One region of the Iodobacter ciconiae genome, then DNA from elsewhere that is predicted to be linked to it. Evidence: predicted binding sites of a transcription regulator. Region 1 holds the regulator's gene; each other region holds the start of a gene.

Region 1 (4,178 bases):
GCAATGAGGGGTAAAGCCGCTGGCGCCGCAGGAGGTGGCTGCTCGATATGGCGTTTTACCCTGTGATCACTTTGCAAGTGCTGTTTAATTTGCGGTAAATCAATGAGTGGCAAAGGGGGGGCAGCGGTGGTGGCAGGCTGGCTTTTAAGGTGAGAGAAGAGCTCCTCCCGGCAAATAGCTTGTGAGTTTTGCGTTGTTGTTTCAATAGATTTAAGAGAGGCAGATTTAAGCAGATTGACTACCGGGCGTCTTGCCACAATGGGCATGGCAGGGGCGGTGGGCGTGGCTCTATCGTGTTCTGGTGTTTTTACTGCTGGTAAAGTAGACACCGCCGGAGAGCCAATAGATTCATCCCAATCCTCTTCTGCGGGCTCTTCAGTTTCATCCAGATGCACGGGATCAAACTGGGCCTTGATACTATCAATAATAGCTTTCGCACCGGTTTCTATCGCCAAGCCCGTTTTTTCCAGAATGACACTCCAGGGGGCCTGGCGCCAAAGCGGAACACCCAAGCCCAAACCAATGGCAAATAAGAGCGCTGATAAAATGGCTGAATAGCTTAATAAGCTTTGCCCTGCTGCTAACGTGCTGAGCGCAACAGTGAAACCAAGGTATTCAGTTGCAGACTGCTTTTGCTGTTTCCAGGCTCGCTCTAAAGCAAAAAATGCGCACAACCAGGCGGCGAGGGCAATATGACGGTTAAAGCCTAACAGTGCGATCAAAATAAACGCAGGGCAAAGCCAGGCTAAACGGGCTGTTTGCAATAAGTGATTGATTCGGGATATGAATCGAATTGACATGTTTTACAAATCCAAGACAGCAAAAATAAGCAGACTCGGCATTATCCGCTTCCTTGGGAAGAACGCCAATCAGCAAAAAGGCCAGAGCTTGGTGTAACTTGTCGTGGTGGTACGAGTTAAAAGCACACCCGTTCTATATAGGGCGGGCATTTTGTATGCGAATGCCTGTGATTTAGCTTATTTGATTGGCGTTTATATGGGACAGATATTGATTTGTTTATGGTTGATTTTTGCAATTTAAAAGTTGTATTAATAGCTGGGCCAGCGCAGCAGCAGGTTCCTGGTTCTCAGCCAGATCAAACAGGGTAAGCTGATGATGGAAGGCTTGATGGCTTCTGTTGTTTGCTAATACTGAATATGCTTTGCAAAGCGCGGCAATTTCCTGTGATTGCGTGGCCTGTAATTTAGCGAATGCATTTAAATCTACTTTAGAAGAGGGCTTGCCATCGGGGGAGATGATTTTCCAGCTCTCAATAAGTGGTTGCATCATAGCGTGTTGCAATAGCGCCAGAAAGCTTGCTGCACCCGCACCTCCGGCATGAAGCCAGCTATTGCGTCCTGCTGGTGCCAGAGCGTCGATAAGTGGTGCGGCGACTTTCAGTGCGGCCTGTGTGCCACTGGCTGCAATCATCCAGCCTAGCTGGGTGGCATACTGAGGTTCTCCAGTGAGGGACAGATCAATATGATGCCAGCCTTGTGTTTCGGCCCAGCGTGCACAGTGTAAATAATCTTCTAAGTTTTGATGTCCGGCAGAAATAAGCAGACCTTTTATGGCGAGTGCAGGAATCTTTGCCTGCATATCGAGCGGGAGCAGCATGAGTTGTGGTAGTTGTAAAGGAGTAAGCCGGGATTGCAATGACTCTAAAATGGCCGCAGGGGCTAAAAACAGAACTGGGCCATTTAAAAGGGTCATGGGAGGCTTATTGTTGGCTGTTATTGATGAGTTGCTTTAGCGCATCGGAGTCAATAATTTCAATCAGGCGGTTCTGTACTTTAATCAGGCCATTCTCTTGAAACTTGGAAAGTGAGCGGCTTACGGTTTCTAGTTTTAATCCCAGATAACTGCCGATTTCTTCCCGTGTCATCCGTAAATGAAAACTGCTGGCAGAATAGCCACGAATTGCAAAACGCTGTGACAGGTTCAGTAAGAAGGCGGCGATGCGCTCTTCTGCCTTCATGTTGCCGAGTAACAACATTACGCCATGATCACGGACAATCTCACGGCTCATGAGTTTATAAAAATGATGTTGCAAGACCGGGATGCGGCGACTTAATTCTTCCATATCAGAGAAGGGCAACTCGCAAACTTCGCTGTCTTCCAGAGCAATGGCATCGCAAGTGTGCAGATCAGAGCTGATAGCATCCATGCCCATTAGCTCACCTGCCATATGAAAACCTGTTACCTGTTCGCGGCCATCTTCTGAAATGACACTGGCTTTGAAAAAGCCCAGGCGGATCGCGTAAAGGGAGCGAAAAGGCTCACCAGCGCGGTAGAGAGCCTCACCCCGCTTGATGGGTTTGGCTTGAGTAATTAAGGCATCAAGCTCGCGCATTTCTTCCGCTGAAAGACCGATCGGCAGGCATAACTCACGCAAGCTGCAATTGATACAGCTTTGGCGAAGATGCTTAAGGCTAAGATCACGTAATGGGATGTGAGATGTCGTTGTCATGAGGCGTTTCAATTCATGTTCTCGATATCACGTAGTAAGCACAATTTCTTGTGTAGACTTTGATATCGATCAAGGTTATGAAAAATGAATCTGGGCAAGCTGCACCGATACAATAAAAAGGATGAAACTAGGATGCTCCAGGATAATGTTGCTGTATTACAGCCACTTGATTTTGATCGAAATTTAATTAGCCAGCACAATGGGAAAGGCCCAAGGTACACATCCTACCCCACTGCGGATCGATTTGCTGTAATGGATGCACATACTTACGAGCAAAGTGTACTGCAACAACAGCCGGGCACTCGGATCAAGCCCCTTTCCCTGTATTTTCACCTGCCATTTTGCAATACTATCTGCTATTACTGCGCCTGTAATAAAGTGATCACCAAGGATCAAAGTAAAGCAGATCAATACCTCGATTATCTCCTTAAAGAGGTAAAGTTACAGTCGGCATTATTAACTAAGCGTGGCACGGTTTCCCAGTTGCATTTTGGCGGCGGGACACCTACGTTTTTGAATGACTTGCAATTGAGCAGGTTAATGGAGGGGATTCGCACCCATTTCGATTTAAAGGCTGACGGTGAGTTTTCGATTGAAATTGACCCTCGCAAGGTGAGTGCAGCGACAGTAGCGCATCTAGGAAGTATTGGTTTTAACCGTATGAGCGTAGGGATCCAGGATTTTAATTTAGAAGTTCAGCAGGCGGTTAACCGTGTGCAAAGTGAAGAAGAAACGCGTATTGTGATTGATGCTGCCAGAGCAAATGGTTTTAAATCGGTAAGCATTGATCTTATCTATGGTTTGCCACATCAAAGCCAGGCCAGCATGTATCAAACTATAGAGAAGGTGCTCACCTTACGGCCTGATCGGCTGGCCTTGTATAGTTATGCTCATTTGCCCGAACGGTTTATGCCGCAAAGACGGATTGATGCTGGGCAATTACCCTCAACTGAGGGTAAACTCGATATTCTGCAAAGCAGTGTGAATCAGCTACTGGCTGCAGGTTATGTATATATTGGCATGGATCATTTCTCCCTACCTGATGATGCTTTGGCTATTGCTCAGAGACGCGGGCAATTGCATCGTAATTTCCAGGGTTATTCTACTCACGCCGATTGTGACCTGATGGCTTTTGGTGTGTCGGCAATTGGCAAAGTCGCCAATTGTTTTGCGCAAAATGTAAAAGATTTAGATACGTATTATCAGTATTTAGATGCGGACCGCTTGCCTGTTGATCGCGGTTTGTTAATGGGGCACGATGATTTTTTACGTGGCTCGGTAATTCAATCACTTATGTGCCAGTTCGAACTTGGTTTTCGGTCAGTTGAAGTATCTTATTTAATTGATTTTAAAAGTTATTTTTCAGATGAGTTGAAATTGCTTGCCCCCTATCAGGACGATGGTTTGCTTGTGCTGAGGGATGATTCAATCACGATTACTGCGAAGGGGCGTTTTCTGGTTCGTTCTATTGCAATGGTTTTTGACCGGTATTTACGTCATGCCGCACCTGCAGGGCGCTATTCTAAGTTGATATAAATTGAATGCTTGAATTTGATCTTTTTGCATTATTTCTTGCTGGTCTATTAGGCGGCGGGCATTGTGTCGGAATGTGTGGTGGCATTGTTGCTGCATTTAGTTTGCAACTTCCGGATGGTGCCCGTTGGCATTACCACTTTGGGTTTAATTTTGGGCGCTTATTGGGCTATTG
Region 2 (4,178 bases), 360 kb from region 1:
AGCTCAAAGAGGTTGAAAGTAATTTATTGGAAGCCAAAGAAGCCGCCGAAGCTGCCAATATGGCCAAATCGGTTTTCCTGGCAAATATGTCTCATGAATTACGCACTCCTATGCACGCTATTTTATCCTTTTCCGAAATTGGTCAGTCCAAAGTAGGCAGTACCGACAGCACAAACCTAATTCGCTATTTTGAACGCATCCATTCCAGCGGAAATCGTCTGCTTATTTTACTGAACGATTTACTGGATATGTCACGGCTTGAAGCCAATAAAATGCGCTATTCAAAAATGAATCATGATTTAAAAACTACGGCTAAACATGCTTCCAATGAACTACTAACTTTACTCACCAGCAAACATATCCAGCTTAATTTAGATGCAAGTGCTCCGCCGCTGATGCTGTTCTTTGATAAGGCACGAATTACCCAGGTTATTATTAATCTGTTTTCAAATGCAATTAAATTCAGCCCGGATGAAGCTAAAATCGATATTCATTTTATTGAAGATGCAAGACTCAGTGATGGCAGAGCCGCAATGGGTTTAAGCGTAAGAGATTACGGCCCCGGCATTCCAGAAGGAGAACTTGATCTGATCTTTGATAAATTTATTCAAAGCAGCCGGCTAAATAGCCACGCCAGCGGTACAGGATTGGGGCTGGCAATCAGCCGTCAGATCATGACCGATCACGGAGGAGAAATCAGTGCCAGAAATGCCGGCGAAGGAGGCGCCATCATCAGTATCTTGCTGCCACTTGAGCCCGCCGATAAACCATAAGGCCAAAAATCGGAGCAAGAATCTGCCTGCGTGATCCGTGCTTATCCCCCGTAATTAACGTAAAATCCCTCCTTTGCTTTTTTGTAGCCCTTTACATGACTGATTTAGCACGCGAAGTAGGCCGTCGCCGCACCTTCGCCATTATCTCCCACCCTGATGCGGGTAAAACGACACTCACCGAAAAGCTGCTTTATTTCTCGGGTGCAATTCAAAACGCCGGTACGGTTAAAGGAAAAAAAGGCGGCAAGTTCGCCACTTCCGACTGGATGGATATCGAAAAGCAACGAGGTATTTCGGTCGCATCCAGTGTCATGCAATTTGACTACCGTGATCACGTGGTCAATCTGCTTGATACCCCGGGCCACCAGGATTTCTCCGAAGATACTTACCGCGTACTCACCGCCGTAGACAGCGCCTTAATGGTAATTGATGCGGCCAAAGGCGTGGAAGCGCAAACCATCAAGCTTTTGAATGTCTGCCGCCTGCGTAATACGCCGATTATTACGCTGATGAACAAGCTTGACCGCGAAGTACGCGATTCGCTCGAGCTTTTAGACGAAGTAGAAAGCGTGCTGGAAATCCGTTGCGCGCCCATTACCTGGCCAATCGGCATGGGTAAAACTTTCCGTGGTGTGTACAGTATTCTGACCGATACCGTACTGCTGTTCACCCCCGGCAAAGGCCCGCTGGATGAAGTGGAAATCATTGAAGGCTTAAATAACCCACGCCTTGATGAATTATTCCCGCTAGAAATCGAAAACACCCGTATGGAGCTGGAGCTCGTACGCGGCGCTTCGCACCCTTTTGTGCTGGAAGAGTTTTTATCAGGTGATCTAACCCCTGTCTTCTTTGGCTCAGCCATTAATAACTTCGGGATTCGCGAAATATTAAATGCACTGGTTGACTGGGCTCCCTCACCGGGGGATGCCAATGCCACCGTGCGTACCATCAGCCCGACCGAAGAAAAATTCTCTGCCTTTGTGTTTAAGATTCAAGCCAATATGGATCCAAAACACCGTGACCGGATTGCCTTTCTTCGTGTGTGTTCGGGCGAATTTACCCGTGGCATGAAATTCAGGCATTTGCGGCTTAACCGCGAAATTGCCGCCAACTCGGTCGTGACCTTTATGGCGCAAGGCCGTGAGCAGGTAGAAGAAGCCTACGCTGGCGATATTATTGGCCTGCCCAATCATGGCAACATCCAGATTGGTGATTCTTTCTCCGAGGGTGAATTACTCGCCTTTACCGGTATTCCTTATTTTGCCCCTGAAATGTTCCGCATTGTGCGCATCAAAAACCCGCTAAAAATCAAGCAACTGCAAAAAGGCTTGCAACAGCTGGGTGAAGAAGGCGCAGTGCAGGTATTTAAGCCACTCAATGGCTCGGACCTGATTCTGGGGGCTGTAGGGGTGCTGCAGTTTGAGGTCGTTGCCTCGCGCCTTGCTAACGAGTACGGTGTAGAAGCGGTGTTTGAATCGACCACCATTTACACCGCACGCTGGGTAAGCTGTGAAGACGCAAAAATGCTCGACGATTTTGAAGGGCAGCTGGTCAATAATCTGGGACGTGATGCTGCAAACAGCCTTGCCTACCTCGCAACCAGCAGGGTGAACCTGCAGCTCACTCAGGAGAGGTGGCCTAAAATTGTGTTTCACGCAACCCGTGAGCACGCCGTTACATTGTAAATATTCAACCTGGCAGCGTCACAATATGACGCTGTTTTTTTTCCTATTTTATGCTCTATCTAACTCGGGCAAAAGTAGCCAACTCTATACAAACTACAAAACAAAGAATTTGATTTATATTAAGTTTTTGCGTCAAAGATCAGACTAGGATGAATGCATTGAAGGCGACACTATCCGCACTCAAACAGATTAAATTTTTAAAAACGTGTCCTTTATAAGACATGCAGGCAACAGGGTCTTGAGGCCTACTAGGAGCATCAGCTATGAACGCACCAGAAAACCATCTTCAACTTGACGCTTGGCGCGGGTTTAAAGCAGGCGAGTGGCAAGATAGAGTCGACACTCGCGGCTTTATCCAACTCAATTACACGCCTTACTTAGGTGATGATAGCTTCCTCGCAGGCCCAACTGAGCGCACCACTCAACTTTGGACTGAATTATCCATTCAGTTAAAAGAAGAACGTAAACGTGGTGTACTGGAAGTATCGACCCATGTTGGCGCGTCGATTACTGCGCATGACCCTGGCTATATTAATAAAGATCTGGAAACCATCGTTGGTGTTCAAACTGACAAACCACTGCGTCGCGCTATTATGCCGAACGGCGGTTTGCGCATGGTACAAAACGGCCTTGAAGCCTACCACTTTGAAATGAACCCGCAAATTATTGATATTTTTACCAAATATCGTAAAGATCACAATATGGGTGTATTTGATGCTTACACCCCAGAAATCATGGCATGCCGCAGCTCGGGCGTAATCACCGGTTTGCCAGATTCATATGGCCGTGGCCGTATCATTGGTGACTATCGTCGTGTGGCTTTGTACGGCGTTGATTTCCTGATTAACGACAAAAAACGCGAAAAAACCGAACTCAATGACGTTCCGTTTACCGAATCAGTCATTCGCCTGCGTGAAGAATTGTCCGAGCAAATCAAAGCACTGGGCGAACTTAAGCAAATGGCAAAATCCTACGGCTTTGATATTTCCAAGCCTGCGACCACTGCTCAGGAAGCCATCCAGTGGCTGTACTTTGGTTACCTTGCTGCCACAAAAGAACAAAACGGCGCGGCAATGTCAATTGGCCGTACTTCAACCTTCCTTGACGTATATATCGAACGCGATCTGATTGAGGGCCGCATTACCGAGTCACAAGCTCAGGAAATGATTGACCATATGGTCATGAAATTGCGCATTATCCGCTTCCTGCGCACACCGGAATACGATGATCTGTTCTCTGGCGACCCGACCTGGGTAACTGAGTCAATCGGTGGAACAAGCCTTGATGGCCGTACTCTGGTTAGCAAAACCAGCTTCCGTGTTCTACACACCCTGTACAACCTCGGACCAGCTCCAGAGCCTAATCTGACTGTATTGTGGTCAACGTCTTTCCCGCAAGGCTTTAAAGAGTTCTGCGCGAAAGTATCGATTGATACCTCGGCCATCCAGTATGAAAATGATGACCTGATGAAACCTAAATGGGGTGACGATTACGCCATTGCATGTTGTGTTTCAGCCATGGCTGTCGGTAAGCAAATGCAATTCTTTGGCGCACGGGTTAACCTTGCCAAAGCCATGCTTTATGCGATCAATGGTGGTGTAGATGAAAAAACCGGCAAGGTCGTTGCTAATGGTTTTGAACCAATCAAAGGCGATGTACTTGATTACGATGAAGTAATGGCTAAATACGATGTAATGCTGGACTGGCTGGCAAAAACATA
Region 3 (4,178 bases), 1.5 Mb from region 1:
CAGTGCTGGCTGCTTACCGGCAACCACTACGTTTACATAGTGACGGCTACGTAATACATGATCAGTTACGCTGAGCAGGGTGTTGGCATCTGCTGGCAGGTAAACGCGGATCACTTCTGCACGTTTGTTGATCACATGATCAAGGAAACCCGGATCCTGATGACTGAAACCGTTGTGATCCTGACGCCATACGTGCGATGTAAGCAGGTAGTTCAGCGATGGCAACGGTTTACGCCAGTTGATGGTGCGTGTTGTTTTCAGCCATTTTGCATGCTGGTTAAACATCGAATCAATCACGTGGATAAACGCTTCGTAGCAGCTAAAGAAGCCATGACGACCGGTCAGGTTGTATGCTTCCAGCCAGCCCTGGCAGGTATGCTCGGACAGAATTTCCATCACGCGACCATCTTGCGCCAGAAAATCGTTGGTTTTATCCGCTTCAAGGTAATCAGCAAACCAAGTTTTGCCCGATACATCGAAAACATCGTTCCAGCGGTTGGATGCGGTTTCATCCGGCCCGAAGATACGGAAATTCTTTTGCTCTTCGTTCTCATCCATCACATCGCGCAGGAACTTACCCATCACGCGGGTGGCTTCAACGTTCACAGTACCTGGCTTATCAAAAGTAACCGCGTATTTACGGAAATCCGGCATACGCAGGTCTTTAGATTCCTGTCCATGCACAACCGGGTTAGAACCCATGCGCAACGCGCCTTCCGGTGCTAATTCGGCCAGCTCAGGCTTGAACGATCCATCGGTATTGAATAACTCTTCCGGACGATAGCTCTTCATCCAGTTTTCTAGATTGTGAACGTTTTCTTCATCGATATCAGAAAACGGCACTTGATGGCTGCGCCAGTAATCTTCAACTTTCTTGCCTTTAATTTCTTTCGGGCCAGTCCAGCCCTTAGGCGTACGCATCACAATCATTGGGTAACGCGGACGGGTAATCGGCTGGCCGGCATCCATTTCAGCCTGAGCCTTAGCACGAATCGCATCCAGCTCAGCCATACACAGATCCATGGTCGAAGCCATTTTCTGGTGGATCTCGGTAAATGACTCGTCTTTTTCATTGAATGTTTCGGTCTTCAGTTCAACAAAGTGAGGCTTGTAACCAAAGCCTTCAAACATTTTGCTGATTTCTTCATGACTGATACGGGACAACAGCGTTGGATTGGCAATCTTGTAACCATTCAGATGCAAGATAGGCAGAACAAAACCGTCATTCACCGGGTGCAGGTATTTATTGGAGTGCCAGGATGCAGCTAACGGGCCGGTTTCAGCTTCACCATCCCCCACAACTGCGATTACCGTTTGATCTGGATTATCAAATGCAGCACCAAAAGCGTGTGAAAGCGAATAACCCAGCTCGCCACCTTCGTGCATCGAACCCGGGGTTTCCGGCGCTACGTGCGAAGGGATGCCGCGCGGGAAAGAAAATTGCTTAAACAGACGTTGCATACCGGCGGTAGTGCGGTCGATATGTGGATAGAATTCTTCGTAGCTGCCTTCCAGATAAGTATTTGCCACCAGACCCGGGCCGCCATGACCAGGACCGGTGATATAAATCATCGGGCTTTTACGTTGTTTAATAACGCGATTGGCATGAACGTAAATAAAATTCAGGCCGGGTGTTGTACCCCAGTGGCCTAACAGACGTGGCTTAATATGTGCAAACTTAAGCGGTTCACGAAGAAGCGGATTACCCAGCAAATAAATTTGACCAACAGAAAGATAGTTAGCCGCACGCCAGTAAGCGTGCATTTTGTCGATTTGTGCAAGAGATAGCTGTTGAGTCACGGAACACCTCGTTGAGAGTTGCTAATCAGTAAATCATTAAGAGTTCATCTGTTCGGGCTTACTGTACATGATTACTATTTAAGGCTGCATGACAAAAATCAAACCCATCAGGAGTTGAGCACAATAAGCTTTTTACCTTACTCACAAAGGACTAGCTGTAAGCAGCGTCTGTTCCATCCAGATGCAGAATAACAAATAATACCAAATCCAAATAAGTAATTATCCGCATGGTGTTGCCTGTAAAACAATATACATTAAAGCCACTATAAAAAATAACAGTTTTATATCATAAACAAATGGTTATAAATTGCCTTAAAACAATTCAAAATATACTATTTATCATTATTTACAGCAATTAAATAGCTTTGAATTTTTATCTAAAATCAATAAATTTTATAAAAAACTCCCTGTCTTTTATAACGATGAAAACAAATCAGAGCTGCCACCCTACCAGCTACATACCTTACTTGCTCTTTGTTTACTTCTCCAGTAACTTACACCCACCATGTAAGTATGAAGTAATGACCTCCCCAAGCACTCGCATGTCAGCGCAGCCCCTTAAACAGATGCAGCTGCCCACAAACCAATCATCCCTTATACAAAATTTAAATTACAGCTGCACTCCCCCCTCCATATTTACATTCTGCTACCGGAGCAATGTATGAGTTTACCAATGGCAAAAGAGCAAGACAAAGTTCGTTTAGTCTTACAAAAACAGAATGCGCCGCCAGGCTTTAAAATAAATATGAAACTATTTGCAGATGTAAGCGGTTCATTTAAAGATGAATTTACAAAAAAACTCCCCAGTGGAGGCTATATTGTTGATCCGTTTTTTACAGCCGCACTTGCAATAGCCGGTGTCATTGACCCGGACCGTAATATTCAGATTATTGGTTTTTCAGATAGAGCACTAGATACCGGTGACTATTCTGTTGATACCGAAACCGATATACGTACTGATTTTTTAAATCGGGCCAAACCCATTTTATGGGGCTCTACCGATTATGCAAAAGCACTCGAGGCACTATTAAAAAGTAAAGCCATGGAGCAGACTCTTGGTGGCATGCTCAAAGGTCTGTTTAGCTTTGGCAAGAAAAAAACAGCAGAGAAAAAAGAAGCATTTCTAGTATTATTTGTTTCAGATGGCGAAGATATGGGCTCGGCACCCCACTTTATTTCCCAATTAAATGAGCTGGCCAAAATTGGCACTTTTGTTGTATTGATTGGTGCAAACTCGGATAAAAAGGTAAAGTTTAATTTAATGCAGAAAGCTGCGGCAGAAGTTGAAGGCTGCACATTTCATCGCCTCACTGAATTAGCCAGCCTTTCAACAGACCAGCTCTATGATCGTATTTTTGATACTGAATTTAAACGCTGGCTTGAGCAATTACCTGCCGAATACAAAAACTAGGCAAAACGCTGCGATAAAACTGCCGACTCACCATTAAATAAAACCTGGTAAGGATAAAAGAAGCTCCCCATGACTAAAGGCGGTAGCTTACCGCTCACCAAAAACAGTACTCCATTACAAGCAGTCCGCCTTGAGCTTTCCTGGTCACCACCAAAAAATTCAAGCAAAGGCAGCTATGACTTAGATGCAAGTTGCTTCCCTTTAAGCAGCACAGGTGGTGGCCCAATGGGAAAAATCACCGAAGTTGATCATATTTGCTATTGGGGCCAGCAAAAAACTCCATCTATGGAGCACTTGGCAGGGGATGATCGTACCGGAGACGGAAATGGCCCGGATGAAGTCATTCTGATTCACTTTAATGCCCTGCCCGCCAGTTGTGATTTAATCGCTATTGTTGGCACCATTGATAAAGCTATCGAGCGCGGACAAAGCTTTGCCGAAGTTGCTGATGCAAAAATGCAGATCTTCAATAATCAAACCAATGAATTATTAGCCGAAGCCAGGCTTGCAGCGCTGGACGCGGGCTCGACCGGCTGCTTATTTGCAAGTATCCGTAAAAAAGATCAGGTCTGGACCGTAGAAAACGTAAGCCAGGGCTATCCGGGTAAAGAATTACCTGATTTCTTTCAGTTATTTGGTTATCAGGGCTGATGATGCCAGAGTATCGCGATTTATTTGGCGCGCCTTCGCCCAATTTACGCGATCTGTTTGGGGAGCAAGCTGTGGTTCCCCAGGCCGCCCCCGTTTCCGAAGCATTTGCTGATTTATTTGCCAATCAGGCAAGCGCCGCCCCCTTAGCCAAAGAGGCTGCACCAGACACCTCAGCAACGCCTAAAATAATCGCAAGCACTGAAGGTGTTAATCTGCGCTATGCAGAATTGATTCAGGCCAGCAAACAATTAATGCACCACGTTATCGATCTCACCCAATCAGTTAAAAGCCGTGAAAATCTATTAAACAATATGTT

Evidence for each region. The regulator FNR, encoded in region 1, switches genes on or off when oxygen is low (the NO sensors DNR and NnrR bind a similar motif). The targets are predictions, from matches to a motif close to TTGATNNNNATCAA.
Region 2: the regulator FNR is predicted to act here: its motif matches at 2,568-2,581, upstream of pflB (formate C-acetyltransferase).
Region 3: the regulator FNR is predicted to act here: its motif matches at 1,889-1,902, upstream of EJO50_RS13665 (phosphoketolase family protein).

Annotation. Positions count from the first base shown of each region.
Region 1 covers NZ_CP034433.1:1,604,985-1,609,162, reverse strand. Annotated here, with positions in the region: gene EJO50_RS07040 (DNA translocase FtsK) at 1-800, opposite strand, end outside; gene EJO50_RS07035 (hypothetical protein) at 1,018-1,713, opposite strand; gene fnr (fumarate/nitrate reduction transcriptional regulator Fnr) at 1,721-2,470, opposite strand; gene hemN (oxygen-independent coproporphyrinogen III oxidase) at 2,603-4,006, shown strand; gene EJO50_RS07020 (sulfite exporter TauE/SafE family protein) at 4,012-4,178, shown strand, end outside.
Region 2 covers NZ_CP034433.1:1,241,883-1,246,060, reverse strand. Annotated here, with positions in the region: gene EJO50_RS05505 (PAS domain S-box protein) at 1-773, shown strand, start outside; gene EJO50_RS05500 (peptide chain release factor 3) at 869-2,458, shown strand; gene pflB (formate C-acetyltransferase) at 2,722-4,178, shown strand, end outside.
Region 3 covers NZ_CP034433.1:3,108,147-3,112,324, reverse strand. Annotated here, with positions in the region: gene EJO50_RS13665 (phosphoketolase family protein) at 1-1,800, opposite strand, end outside; gene EJO50_RS13660 (VWA domain-containing protein) at 2,462-3,211, shown strand; gene EJO50_RS13655 (TerD family protein) at 3,281-3,862, shown strand; gene EJO50_RS13650 (hypothetical protein) at 3,862-4,178, shown strand, end outside.